Regions from separate parts of the Phreatobacter aquiterrae genome, predicted to be linked through region 1. Evidence: predicted binding sites of a transcription regulator. Region 1 holds the regulator's gene; each other region holds the start of a gene.

Region 1 (4,198 bases):
ACCTCGACCTCCCGGCGATCGAATGGCTGGAGAAGACGCTGCGGCGCCTGTCCTCGGCCATCGTCATGATCAGCCATGACCGCCGCTTCCTCGAGACGCTGTCGCGCGCCACCGTCTGGCTCGACCGCGGCACGACGCGGCGCCTCGACAAGGGCTTCGCCCATTTCGAGGCCTGGCGCGACGAGGTGCTGGAGCAGGAAGAGAAGGAGCAGCACAAGCTCGACCGGCAGATCGTCCGTGAGGAGCACTGGCTGCGCTATGGCGTCTCGGCCCGGCGCAAGCGCAACGTCCGCCGCCTCGGCAACCTGCACGCCCTGCGCAAGGATTTCCGCGAGCACCGCAAGGCCGTGGGCAATGTCGCGATGACGGTCAGCGAGGCCGACGTGTCCGGGAAGCGCGTTGTCGAGGCGGTCGGCATTTCCAAGCACTTCGGCGACCGCGCCATCGTCGACAACCTGACGATCCGCATCCTGCGCGGCGACCGCCTCGGCATCGTCGGCCCCAATGGCGCCGGCAAGACGACGCTTGTGCAGATGCTGACCGGGACGCTGCCCCCTGACAGTGGCTCCATCGTGCTCGGCACAAACCTCGCCATGGCGACGCTCGACCAGAAGCGCGAGGCGCTCGATCCCGCGACGCCGCTCACCGAGGCGCTCACGCGCGGGCGCGGCGACTACGTGACGATCAACGGCGAGAACCGCCACGTGATCGGCTACATGAAGGACTTCCTGTTCTCCCCCGAGCAGAAGGGCACACCTGTCGGCGTCCTTTCCGGCGGCGAGCGGGGCCGCCTGCTGCTGGCGCGGGCGCTCGCGAGCCCTGCCAATGTCCTTGTCCTCGACGAGCCGACCAACGACCTCGACCTCGAAACACTCGACCTCTTGCAGGAGATGCTCACGGACTTCCCCGGCACCGTGATCCTGGTGTCGCACGACCGCGACTTTCTCGACCGCGTCTGCACCTCGGTTCTGGTCAGCGAGGGCTCCGGCCGCTGGATCGAATATGCCGGTGGCTATTCCGACATGATCACCCAGCGCGGCGCCGGCGTGACGGCGCGGACCGTCGAAAAGACGGCAAGGCCCGGGACCCCGGCGGTGGAACGGAGCGACCGGGCGCCGGATGCCGCAAGGCGCAAGCTGTCGTTCAAGGACAAGCACGATCTCGACAGCCTGCCGGGGCGCATGGAGGCGCTCGGCCGTGACATCGCCAAGCTGCAGGCGATCCTCTCCGATGCGGCGCTCTATGCGCGCGACCGCGCCGCCTTCGACAGGGCGTCCGCCGCCCTCACCCGGGCGCAGGGCGAACTGTCCGCCGCCGAGGATCGCTGGCTGGAACTGGAACTGCTGAAGGAAAGCCTCGAGGCGTGACGCCGGTCAGGCCGCGACCCCGGCGAACCGCTCGTTGAAGGAATAGCCCGAGCCGCGCACGGTGCGGATCGGATCAGTCTCCCGTCCCCGCTTCACCGCCTTGCGCAGGCGGCCGATATGTACGTCCACGGTGCGCTCGTCGATATAGACGTCGCGGCCCCACACCCCGTCCAGAAGCTGTTCGCGCGTATAGACGCGGCCGGGCGACTGCATGAGGAACTCAAGCAGGCGAAACTCGGTCGGTCCGAGATTGATCTCCCGGCCGGCGCGATGGACACGCCGCGTCTCGCGGTCGAGTTCGATATCGCCGGATTTCAGCAGGCTGGACAGATGCTCGGGCTTCGCCCGCCGCAGCAGCGCCCTGACGCGGGCGAGCAGTTCGGGCACCGAGAAGGGCTTCACGACATAGTCGTCGGCACCGGTGGCGAGCCCCCGCACCCGCTCGCCCTCCTCGCCGCGCGCCGTCAGCATGATCACGGGAAGGCGCTCGGTCTCGGGGCGCAGGCGGATGCGGCGGCACAGTTCGATGCCCGACAGGCCCGGAAGCATCCAGTCAAGGAGAACCAGGTCCGGGACGACCTCGCGCAGCCTGACCTCGGCCTCGTCGCCGCGCCCGACGACCTCGACGCGATAGCCCTCGGCCTCAAGATTGTAGCGCAGGAGGACGGTGATCGCTTCCTCGTCCTCGACGACCATGATGCGTGCGGTCATGGCATTCTTTCCGGTTCTGCCCGCGGCAACCGTCAGGACCCGACGGACACCATGGTCGTCGTGTCGAGCTTCGGCCGCTCGTCGGTGAGCGTCACGCCGTTGACCATGTAGTAGACGGTCTCGGCGATGTTGGTGGCGTGGTCGCCGATCCGCTCAAGGTTCTTGGCGCAGAACAGCAGATGGGTGCAGGACCCGATGTTGCGCGGATCCTCCATCATGTAGGTGAGCAGTTCGCGGAACAGCGAATTGTACAGGGCGTCGACGTCGCCGTCGGCCTTCCAGACCTCCAGCGCCGCCGCCACATCGCGCTGCGAATAGGCGTCGAGCACCTGCTTGACGCGCTCGAGGGCCAGGCGCGCCATGGCGTCGAAACCGCCCGAGACCTTCGGCAGCGACAGCGCGCCGTTCATGACGATGACGCGCTTGGCGATGTTCTTGGCGAGATCGGCGATACGCTCAAGGTCGCTCGCAATCCGCAGGGCGCCGACGACCTCGCGGAGGTCGATCGCCATCGGCTGGCGCTTGGCGATGATGAGGATGCCAGTCTCCTCGATCTCGCGGTGAAGGGCATCGATCTGCACATCGGCCTCGCGCACCCGGTGCGCCAGGTCCATGTCGCTGCGGATCAGCGCGTCGATGGAACTGGCGATCTGCCGCTCGGAAAGTCCGCCCATCTCGGCGATGCGCTGAGCCAGGCCCTTGAGCTCGTTCTCGAATGCGCTCACGGTATGTTCGGTCATGCCAGGCTCCTGCAAACGGCGGGTGGGACTCGTTGGATAGTCCTTGCCCGCGACGGTTCTATGCCCGTCGCGTGACGTATCGATGACACGGAATATCGTCCCGATTCAAACACTTGTCACTGTTGCGACAACTCAGACCGGATCAGGCCCCTGGAAGGGCGGCTGTTGGCGGTATCAGGCGGGAGGGTTGGATGCCGTGCCTGCATCACCGTCGGCGGGCTCGGCCACCTCGATCCTGACCGTGAAGATCGCGCCCTGGCCCGGCACGCTCTCGATGGACAGCCGGCCGCGATGCCGGTTGAGGATGTGCTTGACGAGAGCGAGCCCGAGGCCGGTTCCGCCCTTCTCCCGGCTCGACGCCACATCGGCACGATAGAAGCGCTCGGTGAGCCGCGGCAGATGCTCCGCCGGAATGCCGGGACCATGATCGCGGATCGCCACGACGGCGTCGTCGCGCCGCCCCTCGCGAGCCTCGCGGTCGATCAGGATGTCGACCCGCTTGCCCTCCGCGCCGTACTTGATCGCGTTCTGCACGAGGTTCTCGAACAGCCGGATGAGCTCGTCCTGATCGCCGTTCACCGACAGCACGGGCATGGAACTGCGGATCTCCACCTCGACATCCTGCCCGCGCGCGTAGGGCCCGAGCGTGTCGCGCACATGCGCGAGCAACGGGACGAGATCGACGATCCCGACGGGCCGCACATGTTCGTTGAGCTCGACCCGCGACAGCGACAGGAGATCGTCGATGAGGCGCGACATGCGGCGGGCCTGCGCCAGCATGATCTCGAGGAACTTCTCGCGCGCCTGCACGTCGTTGCGCGCCGGGCCCTGGATCGTCTCGATGAAGCCGACCACCGAGGCCAGCGGCGTGCGCAACTCGTGGCTGGCATTGGCGACGAAATCGGCGCGCAGGCGCTCCAGCCGTCGCTCCTCCGTGAGGTCGCGCAGCGACAGGAGAACGAAGTCCGGACGGCTCCCGTCCCGCGCCTCGGAGGTCACCGCCACCGGGGCCGCCTCGACGCTGAACCAGCGGGCGACAGGCACGCGCTCGGCATAGTCGACGGTCTGCGGCAGGTTGCTTGCGAGCGCCCGGCGCACGGTCTCGATGACATCGGGAGCGCGGAGCGACAGCGTCAGGGGCTCGCCGCGCCGGAGGCCGGGCACGAGATCGGCCGCACGGCCGTTGAACGTCCGCACCGTGAGCTTGGGATCGAGCAGGATCGCCGGAACCGGCAGCGAGGCCATCAGACCCTCGACCGTCAGATCGGTCAGCCTCGCGGCGCGCCGGGCCAGCAATTCGCTGTCCAGCGGCGCCGCGGTCCGGGGCCGGCGGCGGACCACGAGGCCTGCAAGGGCGAGCGCCGCCCCCGCGCCGGCCGC
Region 2 (4,198 bases), on a different contig from region 1:
GGCGGGATCATCGACAGCGTGTAGGAGCAGAACACCCGGTCGAATCCGTCGCGGGCGAAGGCGGTGAGCGGATCGAAGGCCGCAGCATCCACCTGCGCCAGCCTGATGCGGTCGGCAAGCCCGGCGCGGGCGACCGCGCGGCGCGCCTCGGCCAGCATGACCGGGCTGACGTCGAAGCCGTAGAACCGCGCGTCGGGATAGCGCCGTGCCGCAACGATGAGGTTGCGGCCGGTGCCGCAGCCGACCTCCAGCACCGTGGCACCGGGCGGCGGGGCCAGGTCGTCGATCAACCTGTCGCGGCCGAGCAGGTAATATTTCCGTGTCAGGTCATAGATGCCGACCTGCCAGCGGTAGATGGCGTCCATCCGCTCGGCGGCCGGAAAGGCTTCAGCCGGCATCGTCACGGCGACACCAGCGTGTAGAGATGGAAGCCGCCATAGATGGAGGAGCGGTCGCGCTCCGTCATCTCCCGGCAGCGCGCCGGGTCGTAGCTCCAGCGGGCGAGAAGGTCCGGCGCGACCCGGCCGGGCAGCAGGCTCTCCTCGGCGGCGGTGCGGAAGATCACGCGCGCGCCGGGCCGCGCCGTGCGGGTGATCTCCCGCCACAGCCGGTTCAGCACTGCGTCGGTCATCCAGTCCTGGGCGTCGAGCAGCACATAGGCGTCGCGGGAGGCATCGGGCAGGCCTTCCAGATGGTCGATGAAATTCTCGTGGCGGACCTCGACGCGGTCGGCCCTCTCGCGGACTGCCGCGAAGTTGGCGGCGCCGAGATAGGGCGGCACCGCCCCGTCCCTGCCCGGCTGGTAGCGCCGGCCGAAGGCCTGCCAGGCGAAATAGTTCTGGTCGAGCGGAAAGCCGCAGGCGAGCCGTTCGAGCCGCGCCAGCAGAACCTCCTCCATGCCGCCGCCGGCGCGCGCCGAACTGAGCAGGGCCGCATATTGCGCCGGTGGAATGCCGAGGCCGTAGAGGGAGGCCGGGTTCTTCACCAGCCAGCGCACCAGGCCGGAGGAGAAGACCGGCTTCAGCTCGGTGTCGAAGATGGCGCGCTGCTCGGCGAGCGAGCGGGCATCCAGCATGCGGCGGGGATCACGTCCGTGCAGCCGCGCCACGGCGTGGCCGGTGCCGATCATCCAGCCGAGCAGGCCCTTGCGGTAGAGATTGCTGGAGAAGTGGCGGATGCGGCGGCGTCCCGCGATATCGCGCCGATCCCAGTAGGCACGGGTGGCGGGGTCCAGCCGGTCGCGCAGGTGATGGTCATAGGCGAGGACATTGTCCCGGCTGTCGGCCTCGCCGAAGAAGCGGAAGAAGGTCGCGTGATCGGGAAGATGCCGCGCCGCAGCGAGCTTTAGCCGGTTGAGGGCGACGTGGTTTTCGTTGAGGTCGAGCGCGGTGATGCGGGCCGGGCCCGCGACGAGATAGCTCAGCACGTTGCAGCCGCCCGAGGCGATCGCCACGACATGGTCGGCGGGTGTCAGCGCCAGCGCCTCCATGTCGATTTCCGGATCTTCCCAGATCTGCGGATAGACGAGACCGGAGAACATGAGCGTGAACAGGCGCTCCTGCAGTCCGGCGCGGGACAGCGGCCGGTGGCGCGTCACCGCCCGTTCGAGGTTGCGATGGGTCGCCTTGCGCGTTTCGCCTGCCACCAGGGCCATGCCGTTCATCCCGATTCTGCGTCAGTGGGACGGACGTATGAGCGGGCGATGACGCGCGGGTGAAACCGCGATGACCTGACGATGACGCGCGACAGGTCTCCTCTCCCGAAGCGCTCTCTCGGAGAAGGTTAGAATTGGGGCATTTTCCGCATCGCTCCGGTAAGGTCAACCGGTAGGGTAAAGATACGGCTTTGATTGTGCTGCCGCGACGAAGAGCAGATAGATGATGCCAACAACTCCGCGTCCACGGAGATGAAATTCAACCCCGGGTCGGCAACGCCCCGGGGCTTTTTTTGCCGTGCCGGTGGACGGCATTGACGATGGTTAAGACGCGGGATGGCCGCCCGCCGCCGCCAGCGCCTCGGGCGTGTCGAGGTCGAGATGCACGTCGTCGAGGTCGGCCGGCACCTCGGCGATGGCCTCGGGCGAGGCGGCGAGAATGGCCCGCCCACCCTGGTCGCCGGTGACCCGCAGGAGTTCGGGGAAGAAGCGCCGCCCCCACAGCACCGGATTGCCGCGCCGGCCATCCGCCACGGGGACCACGATGTGCCGGCCGGCATCGGCGGCGAAGGCGTCGACGAGGCGCCGCACCAGTCCCGACGAGATGCGCGGCATGTCGCCGAGCAGCACCACCACGGCGTCCACCGTCTCGTCGAGAACCGCCAGTCCCGCCTTCAGCGAGGTCGACAGTCCCTCGGCGAAACCCGGATTGTGGGCGAACCGCAGATCGAGGCCGGCCAGCGCCCCACGCACCGCCGCCTCCTGATGGCCGGTCACGACGACGACGTCCGCGAGGCCGGCGCCCAGCGCCGCCTGCGCCGCATGGCGCACGAGCGGGACATCGTCGATGCGCGCCAAGAGCTTGTTCGGCCCGCCCATCCGCGTCGAGCGCCCGGCCGCGAGCACGATGGCGGCGATGCGTGGCGCATGGTCCATAACCTGATCCCCCTCACGTGGCTGCGGCCGCGACACGATTTCCATCAGCAGCCCGCCCACCCCCATGCCGGTGATGTCGGCCCGCGTCACCGGCAGCCCGGCGAGCAGCCGCATCAGCACCCAGTCGAAGCCGTTCTCCTTCGGCGACCGGGCGCAGCCCGGCGCGCCGATGACCGGGACGCCGGCCAGTTCGCCGACCATCAGCAGGTTGCCGGGATCGACCGGCATGCCGAGGTGCTCGATGCGCCCGCCGGCCGCCTCCAGCGCGGCGGGAATGACGTCACGTCGATCCGCGATTGCGGAGGCCCCGAAGACGAGGATCAGGTCGCTGTCCGGCGTGACCTCTGCGAGAGCGGCCGCCAGGGCCGCTGCCTCGTGTGGAATGCGGCGCTCGGCCGTGATGGCGGCACCGGCAGGCGCGAGGCGATCGGCCGTCACCCGCAGCGTCTTCTCGACGACCTTGTCTGGGAGCCCCGGCAGCAGGGTCGAGATCACGGCGACGCGTCGCCGCACGAACGGCGCGACCCGCACCAGCGGTGGTCCGGCGCAGGCCTCCGCCACCCTTTGACCCGGCGCGGCATAGGGAATGATCTTGACGGTCGCCACCATCTCGCCGGGTTCGACGGTCGCGAAGGCCGGCAGCGTCGCGAGAGTGATGGCCTCGTCGAGCCGGTTGATGCGGTCGATGCCGTCGCGCTCGACCACCAGGACGCCCGATTCCGTCGCGAAGAGATTGGCGCGCCCGGTGAAGGCGGGATCGATCCTCAGACCCGGCCCCGCCACGGCGGCGGCGATGCGCGCGGCCGCCTCGTCCTCGCCGACATCGCCGGGCTCTGCCCGCGCCACGGTCACGGCGGCGACGCCCGCCGCCTTCAGCGCCGCGACCTCGGCCGCGCCGATACGGGTGCCCTTCTTCAGCACGAGGCCGCCCTGCCGCACGGCGTGGGCAACGATGCCGCCGAGCGCCTCCTCTACCGGCACGGGACCGAACCGCATCGCCGTCTCCTATCGGAACCGGACGCGACAGGTCACGCGATGCCCTGCCGCCAGGCCTGCGTCACCTCGGCGAGGATGGACACGGCGATCTCCGCCGGAGAGATCGCGCCGATGGCCAGCCCGATCGGCGCCCTGATGCGCGCGATGGCCTCAGGCGCCGCGCCCTTCGCCGTCAGACGCTCCACCCGCTTGGCGTGGGTGCGCCGCGATCCCAGCGCGCCGATGTAGAAGCACTCCTTGCCGAAGGCGTGCAGCAGCGCGGGGTCGTCGATCTTCGGATCGTGGGTCAGGGCGATGAAGGCGGTGTAGCGGTCGACGTTCAGGCCCGGCAGCGCATCGTCCGGCCATTCGGCCAGGAGGCGGACGTCGGGAAAGCGCTCGGGCGTGGCGAAGGCGGTGCGCGGATCGACGATGACCGGGTCGTAGCCGAGCAGCTTCGCCATCGGCACGAGCGCCTGGGAAATGTGGACCGCGCCGATGATGACCATCTGCGCCGCCGGCACCTGCACGGTCAGGAAGGAGCGCGTGCCCTCGACCGCACCGCTGCGGCCGGTGCGCAGCGCTGCACGGATCGGCTCCTCCAGCGGATCGCCGGGGAGGCGGTCCTCGGTG
Region 3 (4,198 bases), on a different contig from region 1:
GCGGGAGCCTCTGACCGGACGATCTCAGGAGCGGGCGCGACGCATCTGGTCGACGAACTTCTGCAGTTCGACGACGGGGATGTAGTCCTGATGTGTCACCTTCTGGAAGCCGCGATCCTTGCCGTCGGAGAGGCGATCGAAGGCGACCTTGTCCCTCTGGGGAGCCTCGATGAAGGCCTTCAGGATAGCGGCCTTGGCGTCAGCGGGCAGCGAGGTCAGCCAGCCATAGGGCGAACCGGCGATCAGGTCGGACTTGAAGATGATCTTGAAATCCTCGTTCCGCACCATGCCCTTGTTGACCATGCGGGAGAAGTTGGAGTCCTGCTCGGAATTCCACCAGTTGAAGGCGGCGTCACAGGTACCCTGGCCCACGGCCGTGATGGCGTTCTCGTGGCTCCCGGCATAGACGACGCGGGAGAAGTGCTGGTCGGGGTTGGCGATGCCCATGCGGCTCATGGCGAAGCGGGGGACGTTGTTGCCCGAGGTCGAGTTGGGATCGACCAGGCAGAGGTTCTTGCCCTTCAGGTCCTGGATCGAGGCAGCGGTGCTGTTGGCCTTCACGTAGAGGACCGAATAGTAGCCGATCGAGCCGTCGGAATTGATGGTGGTGACGAAGGGCTCGACGCCGCCATTGGTGACCGTGTGGGCGCGCACATAGGAGGAGGGACCGTAGTAGGCGAGATGGATCTGGCCGGCGCGCTGGCCCTCGATGACCGCGGCATAGTCATTGGCGATGCGCAGGGTCACCTTCACGCCGAGTTCCTTGCTCAGATAGGCGTTGAACGGCGCCATGCGCTCGGTGAGGCCCGAGGCGTTCTCGGCCGGGACGACGGCGAAGACGAGCTCGGGGAAGCGCGTCTGCCAGGAGCCCTGGGCAGAAGCAGCCATGGAGGCGAAGGGCAGGCCGACAAGGCCGGCGGCGATCTGGCGGCGATCGAACATGGGTGTGGTCTCCGGGACCTTGGTGGAAGGGGCTGAATGCGTCAGGCGAAGGCCGCTGCCGGAAGGACCGGCGCGGGTTGGGGAAGGGGCGTATGGCTGTCGATCACGTCGCCGGCCTCGATGCCGTAGAGCACGCGCGCGGCATCGTCGGTGAGCGCGGCGGGCGGGCCGTCGAAGACGACGCGGCCCTGCGCCATACCAACCAGGCGGTCGCAATAGGACTTGGCGAGGTCGAGCGAGTGAAGGTTGCAGATCACGGTGATGCCGTAGTGACGGTTGATCCGCTGCAGAGCGTCCATGACGATGCGGGTGTTGCGCGGATCCAGCGAGGCGATCGGCTCGTCAGCGAGGATCAGGCGCGGCTCCTGCACGAGAGCCCGGGCGATGGCCACCCTCTGCTGCTGGCCTCCCGACAGGCTCTCGGCACGCTGGGCGGCGAGAGACGCGATATCGAACTGCTCAAGTGCGGAGAGGGCGATGGCCTTGTCCTCGGCGCTCCACAGCTTGAGAAGGGAGCGTGCCTGACCGACATGATTGAGGCGGCCCATCAGCACGTTGGTCAGCACGTCGAGGCGGCCGACAAGATTGAACTGCTGGAAGATCATGGCGCAGGACTGGCGCCAGTCGCGCAGCGCCGCGCCCGACAGCGCGGTGACATCCTGTCCCTCGCAGATGATCCGGCCGGAGGAGGGCTCCTGCAGGCGATTGATCATGCGCAGCAAAGTGGACTTGCCGGCGCCCGACCTGCCGATGATGCCGACGAAGGCCCCGCGCTCGACCTCCAGCGACACGTCGGAGACCGCCGTCTTCGCGCCAAACCGCCGCGTGATCCCGTCGATCGTCAGCATGCAGTGGTTCCCGTCCTGAAACGACATGCGCGAAGGCGGGAACCCTCGCGACGAGATCGCTCTAGGCCAGGCGAATTACAGTTTTGTGACGCGACAAGTGCTCAGGAGACAGTTGAACGGACCGGCGAATACTTGCGAATTGTCATCGTTTTGTCATGTGAATGTCATCTGCCCGGGCGAGCGGCAGGAGGTGTCCCCCTACGCTTCAAGGATGCCGCCGTTATGAGCACACTTGGCCTCGAGCCTTCGATCCATCCGACCGCCGTCGTCCGCGACAGCCGCTTCGGCGCCTACACCGAGGTCGGAGCGCGCACGGTCATCTCCGAGACGGTGATGGGCGACTATTCCTACATCGTGCAGGACGGCCAGATCGACATGTCGACCATCGGCAAGTTCTGCTCCATCGCCTCCCATGTGCGAATCAATCCGGGCGACCACCCGATGGAGCGGGCGAGCCAGAGTCACTTCCTCTACCGCGCCTCCCGCTACTTCGAGGGCGAGTCGGACGAGGCGGGCTTCTTCGACTGGCGCCGCGCGCAGGCGGTGACCATCGGCCACGATGTGTGGATCGGCCATGGCGGCGTGGTGCTGGCGGGGAAGCATGTCGGCACCGGTGCGGTCGTTGCGGCCGGGGCCATCGTCACCAGGGATGTCGCGCCCTACACGGTGGTCGGCGGCAATCCGGCGCGGGTGATCAGGCGGCGCTTTCCCGAGGCGATCGGCGAGAGGCTGCTGACGCTGGCCTGGTGGGACTGGGACCACGCGCGCCTGCGCGGCGCGCTGACCGACTTCCGGACGCTGCCGGTCGAGGCCTTCCTGGAGAAACACGGCGGCTGAGGCCGGCGGCAGCGCGTCGGCTTGTCTAGCGTCATTTGTGCATCGCAACATTGATCCATATCGTCGCGCGTCCGGGGTGATCGCGACGAGATGGCGCGCGTCACCCTTCCTGCGCCTGCGTCCTGCCCCTACAGTGCGATTTCGGCCTCTGCCCCTGATTTCGACGGAGACCTGCCATGTCCCTCTACCGCCTCGACCGGTTCTTCGCGCCGCGCTCCGTCGCCATCGTCGGCGCCACCGACCGTCCGCATTCAATGGGGCAGGCGCTGATGGCCAACATGAAGCGGTCGGGGTTTTCCGGCCAGTTGCTGCCGATCAATCCAAAACACTCGACCGTTGCCGGCCTGACCGCCTTTGCCTCACTCTCCGACCTGCCCGCCGTTCCGGATCTGGTGGTCTTGGCCACACCGGGGTCGACCATTCCCGGGCTCGTCGACGAGGCCGCCCGCCTCGGCGTGCCGGCGGCCGTGGTCATCTCGGCGCTGGAGCGGCAGGGTTACGAGGCGGCGAGCGGGCGGCTCGAGCGGGCCGTGCGCGAGAAGGCGATCCGCCTCGTCGGGCCGAACTGCTTCGGCGTCATCGCGCCGCATGGCGGGGTCGATGCCAGCTTCTCCTCGCGCAAGACGCGCCCCGGCTCGCTCGCCTTCATCTCGCAGTCGGGCGCCATCGCGGCGGCGCTGCTGGAATGGGCCGAGGTCCGCCACATCGGCTTCTCCGGCGTCGTCACGCTCGGCGACCAGCTCGACGTCGACACCGGCGACTGCCTCGACTATTTCGCCGCCGACTATCGCACGCGCGCGATCCTGGTTTACATCGAGGCGATCAAGGACGTGCGCAAGTTCATGGCTTCCGCGCGCGCGGCGGCGCGCTCGAAACCGGTCATCGTGCTGAAATCCGGCCGCAGTTCGGCGGCGGCGAGCGCGGCGAAGTCCCACACGGGCGCGCTCGCGGGCGCGGACGACGTCTATGCCGCCGCCTTCGCGCGCGCCGGACTCGTGCGCGTCAACGATCTCGATGAACTCATCGCCGCCGCCGAGACGCTGTCGCGCTACCCCTCCTTCGTCGGCGACCGGCTGGGGATGGTGACCAATGGCGGCGGGCTCGGCGTGCTGGCCGTCGACGCGCTGATGGACCACGGCGGCCGGCTGGCGAAGCTCGGCCCGGAGACGACAGCAAAGCTCGACGCCGCCATGCCGCCGACCTGGTCGGGCGGCAACCCCATCGACATCATCGGCGACGCGGATTCGGCCCGCTACGCGGCGGCGATGGAGGCGGCGCTCGACGACCGCAACATCGACGCGGTGCTGGTGATGAACTGCCCGACGGCGCTGCTGCCGAGCCGCGATGCGGCGGAGGCCGTGGCGAAGGTCGTCACCAGCCGCAAGACGCGGGGCGGCCGGATGAAGCCGGTCTTCACCGTCTGGCTTGGCGACCAGGAACAGGCGACCGAGATCTTCGCCGGGGCGGGCCTGCCGAGCTATCCGACGGAATCGGAGGCGGTGCGCGGCTTCATGCACATGGTCCGCTACCGGCGTGGCCAGGACGCCCTGATGGAGACGCCGGAGAACGCC
Region 4 (4,198 bases), on a different contig from region 1:
GATCGTCGTCGCAGATGAGGATGGTGGTCACGGCATGCACTCCCGAATGCGGATGTCTCGATTCGGGAGAGGGTGGTTGCCGCCGCTTAAGGCCCGGTTAACGGCCCTCTAACGGCGTGGCCACGAACGGATCAGACCCGCATTCAGGCTGCCCTTGCGGCAGCAGGAAATGGCGCCAGCGCGGCGGCGAACTGGCGCGCGGCCGCCTCCCAGGTACGGGTTTCCGCCAGCGCCCGGCATGCGCGGCGGTCGAGCAGGAGGGCCTTGCGGATCGCGGAGGGCAGATCCTCGTCGAGAACGCCGACGGCCGGATCGGTGATGACGTCGAGCGGGCCGGGCACCGGAAAGGCCGCCACCGGCACGCCGCAAGCCATGGCCTCCTGCATCACGTTGCCATAGGTATCGGTGCGGCTGGTGAAGACAAAGACGTCGGCGGAGGCATAGACTCCGGCCAGCGCCTCGCCGGTCCTGACGCCGAGGAAGACCGCTTCGGGAAACCGGCGTTCCAGGTCGGCGCGCTGCGGTCCGTCGCCGACGACGACCTTGGTGCCCGGCAGGTCGCAGGCGAGGAAGGCCTCGACGTTCTTCTCGACCGCCAGCCGGCCGACGCTGAGCATGAGCGGCCGGGGCCACTCCGCCACGAGCCCCTCGCGCGGCCGGAACAGTGCGGTATCGACGCCGCGCGTCCATACCGAGAGGTTGGCGAAGCCCCAGCTGGCGAGTTCGCTCCGCATCGTCTCCGTCGGCACCATGGTGCGGGCGGCTGGAGCGTGGAAGTGGCGCAGCCAGGCGTAGGTCAGCGCCTCCGGGATGGGGGCCCGGGCGCGCACATATTCGGGGTAGCGGGTATGGTAGCTGGTGGTGAAGGGAAGGCCGCGCGACAGCGCCCAGCGCCGCGCCGCATGGCCGATCGGGCCTTCGGTGGCGATGTGAAGGGCCTCGGGCCGCAGTACCTCCAGCCGGGCCGCGACCGCCGGCCCGGCGCCGATGGCGAGGCGGATGTCGGGGTAGGTCGGCAGCGGCCAGCTCGCCAGGCCCTCGGGCGTGACGAAATCGACGGCGATGCCCTGCCCGCCGAGAGCCCTCGCCGTCTCCTGCAGCGACCGGACGACACCGTTCACCTGCGGCGCCCAGGCGTCCGTGGCGATCGCTAGGCGCATGGTCCGTCCTCCCCGGTCAGGCCCTCACCGAAGGCCGTTCGGGGAGGCCGAGCGAGATCTCCATCGTCTCTTCCTCGACCGGCGCAAGCTCCGGCGCCGTCGCCTTCACCATCGTCCAGCGCAGGATCTCAAAGCGGCCATCGTGCCCCTCGACAAGGGCCGTGCAGCTTTCGACCCAATCGCCGCAGTTCATGTAGCGAATGCCGATCTGGTCCTTGATGACCGCATGATGGATATGGCCGCAGATGACCCCGTCAACCCTCTGCCGGCGCGCCTCGGAGGCGAGAGCCTCCTCGAAGGCTCCGATGAAGTTGACCGCCTTCTTCACCTTGAGCTTGGCCCAGGCCGAAAGCGACCAGTAGGTAAGGCCGAGCTTGCGGCGGACGACATTCACCCAGCGGTTGCAATAGAGCGCGGCGTCATAGGCCCAGTCGCCGAGATGGGCGAGCCAGCGGGCGTGCATCACCACCACGTCGAAGGCATCGCCGTGGATGACGAGGAAGCGCTTGCCGTCGGCGGCCTGGTGGACGATCTGGTCCATGACCTCGATGCCGCCGAAATGCGTGCCGAAATAGTCGCGCATGAACTCGTCGTGATTGCCGGGCAGGTAGATGATCTGGCTGCCCTTGCGCACCGTCCTGAGCAGCTTCTGCACGACGTCGTTGTGCGCCTGCGGCCAATGCCAGCCGCGCCTGAGCTGCCAGCCGTCGACGATGTCGCCGACCAGATAGATGATGTCGGCGTCGTTGTGCCTGAGGAAATCGATCAGGAGCGCGGCCTGGCATCCCCGCGCGCCCAGATGTACGTCCGAAATGAAAATGGCCCTGTGCCGCGTCTGCACCATCGTCCGGCTCCCGGCCGCTCTGCGATCATGCGGGCACCAACAGCAGATTCCCCTTGCGCTTTTGTGACAGCGAGCAGGTAAGGCCGCCGGCGTCCGCCGGCCCGTCGTTGAACTGTCGCAGCTCGCGGCTATCGGGTCCCGGATTGCGGCGGGCAGGCCCTGATTCCCGGAGCTCCCGCGACAGGAACGGGAGTTGGCCATGGCCGGAGACCTCGACCGAGAAACGATGGAGCGGGCCTACGCCCGCTGGGCGCCGATCTACGATGCCGTGTGCGGCCCCCTCTTCGAGAAGGGACGTCGCGCGGCGACCGCGGCGGCGAAGCAGGCCGGCAAGCGCATACTTGAGGTCGGCGTCGGCACCGGCCTGTCGTTCCAGGACTACGATCCCTCCTTCGATATCCACGGCATCGATCTCTCCGAGCCGATGATCGCCAAGGCGCGCGAACGCATGGCGAGCGGCGCCTTCCCGCATGTGAAGGACGTGCAGGTCATGGACGCCCACGACCTCGCCTATCCCGACGGGATGTTCGATGCTGTCGTGGCACAGTTCGTCATCACGCTGGTGGAGCGCCCCGAGCGCGTGCTGGACGAATGCGCCAGGGTCGTCCGCCCCGGCGGCGAGATCATCCTTGTGAACCACCTCTATTCGGAGCGCGGTCTCGCCGCCGCCATCGAGCGCTGGTTCTCAAAGCATGCCCATACTTTCGGCCTCAGGCCGGAATTTCCGTTCCAGCGGCTCGAAGCCTGGGCCGCAGCCCATGGCGGCGTCGCGGTGGTGGAACGGCGCCGGGTCGCGCTGCTCGGCGTCTACACCCTGGTGCGGTTCCGCAAGCACGTCGGGGCGGAAACCGCACCGATCCCCCTCGCGGCCACGGGCTGAGCGCGCCGGGCGTTGCTCACGGGCAACGCCTGCACCATGCCTGTCCGGATCGACGAAACGCCACGTTGATCCCGCCGACCCGATTGCCCATACCAGCCCCCTGGGTTCGATCGTCAGGAGGCTCCCATGCGCCGTTCAGTCAACGACGCCGGCTCGAAAAGCGCCGCGCGGGACAAGGCCGCCGAGGCGATCGGCGGCCTGCCGGAATGGGACCTGACGACCCTCTACAAGGGCATCGACGACCCGGCAGTGAGCGATGACCTCTACCGCGCCGAAACGGAGGCGCTGGCCTTCGACGCCGCCTACAAGGGCCGGCTCGACGCCATCGCCCGCAGCGCCAGCGCCGCGGCGGACCTCGCCGAGGCCGTCATCCGTTTCGAGAAGTTGGAAGACCTTCTCGGTCGCCTTGCCTCCTATGCAGGCCTTGTCTATGCCGGCGACACGACCGACGCGGCCCGCGTGAAATTCTATGGCGACATCCAGGAGAAGATCACCGCGATCTCCTCCCACCTCCTGTTCTTCACCCTCGAACTGAACCGCATCGACGACAGCCTGATCGACCAGGCGGTCACCCGCGCGCCCCTCGCCCGCTACCGGCCCTGGCTCGAGGACATCCGCAAGGACAAGCCGTTCCAGCTCGATGACCGCCTCGAACAGCTCTTCCACGAGAAGAACATGACCGGGCGCGCCGCCTGGAATCGCCTCTTCGACGAGACCATGGCGAGCCTGCGCTTCGAGATCGACGGCGAAAAGCTGCCACTCGAGCCGGCGCTGAACCTGTTGCAGGACACCGCGGAGGAGAACCGCCGCAAGGCCTCAGAGGCGCTCGCCGCAACCTTCAGGGAGAACCTGCGCACCTTCTCGCTCATCACCAACACGCTGGCGAAGGACAAGGAGATCTCGGACCGCTGGCGCGGCTTCGAGGACGTCGCCGATTCCCGTCATCTTGCCAACCGCGTCGAACGCGAGGTGGTGGATGCGCTGGTGGCGGCGGTGCGCGAATCCTATCCCGCCCTCTCGCACCGCTACTATCGCCTCAAGGCGCGCTGGTTCGGCAAGGAAACGCTGCCGCACTGGGACCGCAACGCCCCGCTGCCGAAGGTCGAGCAGCGCACGATCGCCTGGGCGGACGCGCGCGACACGGTGCTCTCCGCCTATGCCGGCTTCTCGCCGGACCTGTCCAACATCGCCCGCCGCTTTTTCGACGAGCGCTGGATTGATGCCCCCGTCAGGCCGGGCAAGGCTCCGGGCGCTTTCGCGCATCCCACCGTGCCCTCCGCGCACCCCTATGTGCTGCTCAACTACCAGGGCAAG

The links. The regulator PhoB, encoded in region 1, activates phosphate uptake and scavenging genes when phosphate is short. The targets are predictions, from matches to a motif close to TGTCATNNANCTGTCAT.
Region 2: the regulator PhoB is predicted to act here: its motif matches at 1,703-1,719, upstream of ACJ4V0_RS10855 (BtaA family protein).
Region 3: the regulator PhoB is predicted to act here: its motif matches at 1,931-1,947, upstream of phnC (phosphonate ABC transporter ATP-binding protein).
Region 4: the regulator PhoB is predicted to act here: its motif matches at 2,107-2,123, upstream of ACJ4V0_RS17070 (UDP-2,3-diacylglucosamine diphosphatase).

Annotation. Positions count from the first base shown of each region.
Region 1 is NZ_JBJPHW010000012.1:20,170-24,367, forward strand. It holds gene ACJ4V0_RS17275 (ABC-F family ATP-binding cassette domain-containing protein) at 1-1,367, shown strand, start outside; gene phoB (phosphate regulon transcriptional regulator PhoB) at 1,374-2,078, opposite strand; gene phoU (phosphate signaling complex protein PhoU) at 2,111-2,818, opposite strand; gene ACJ4V0_RS17290 (ATP-binding protein) at 2,993-4,198, opposite strand, start outside.
Region 2 is NZ_JBJPHW010000006.1:60,147-64,344, reverse strand. It holds gene ACJ4V0_RS10860 (class I SAM-dependent methyltransferase) at 1-398, opposite strand, end outside; gene ACJ4V0_RS10855 (BtaA family protein) at 401-1,654, opposite strand; gene ACJ4V0_RS10850 (NTP transferase domain-containing protein) at 1,979-3,586, opposite strand; gene ACJ4V0_RS10845 (XdhC family protein) at 3,619-4,198, opposite strand, start outside.
Region 3 is NZ_JBJPHW010000017.1:48,218-52,415, reverse strand. It holds gene phnD (phosphonate ABC transporter substrate-binding protein) at 25-942, opposite strand; gene phnC (phosphonate ABC transporter ATP-binding protein) at 984-1,790, opposite strand; gene ACJ4V0_RS20125 (LbetaH domain-containing protein) at 2,013-2,627, shown strand; gene ACJ4V0_RS20120 (bifunctional acetate--CoA ligase family protein/GNAT family N-acetyltransferase) at 2,804-4,198, shown strand, end outside.
Region 4 is NZ_JBJPHW010000011.1:145,113-149,310, reverse strand. It holds gene ACJ4V0_RS17075 (glycosyltransferase family 4 protein) at 144-1,160, opposite strand; gene ACJ4V0_RS17070 (UDP-2,3-diacylglucosamine diphosphatase) at 1,177-2,004, opposite strand; gene ACJ4V0_RS17065 (class I SAM-dependent methyltransferase) at 2,204-2,884, shown strand; gene ACJ4V0_RS17060 (M3 family oligoendopeptidase) at 3,011-4,198, shown strand, end outside.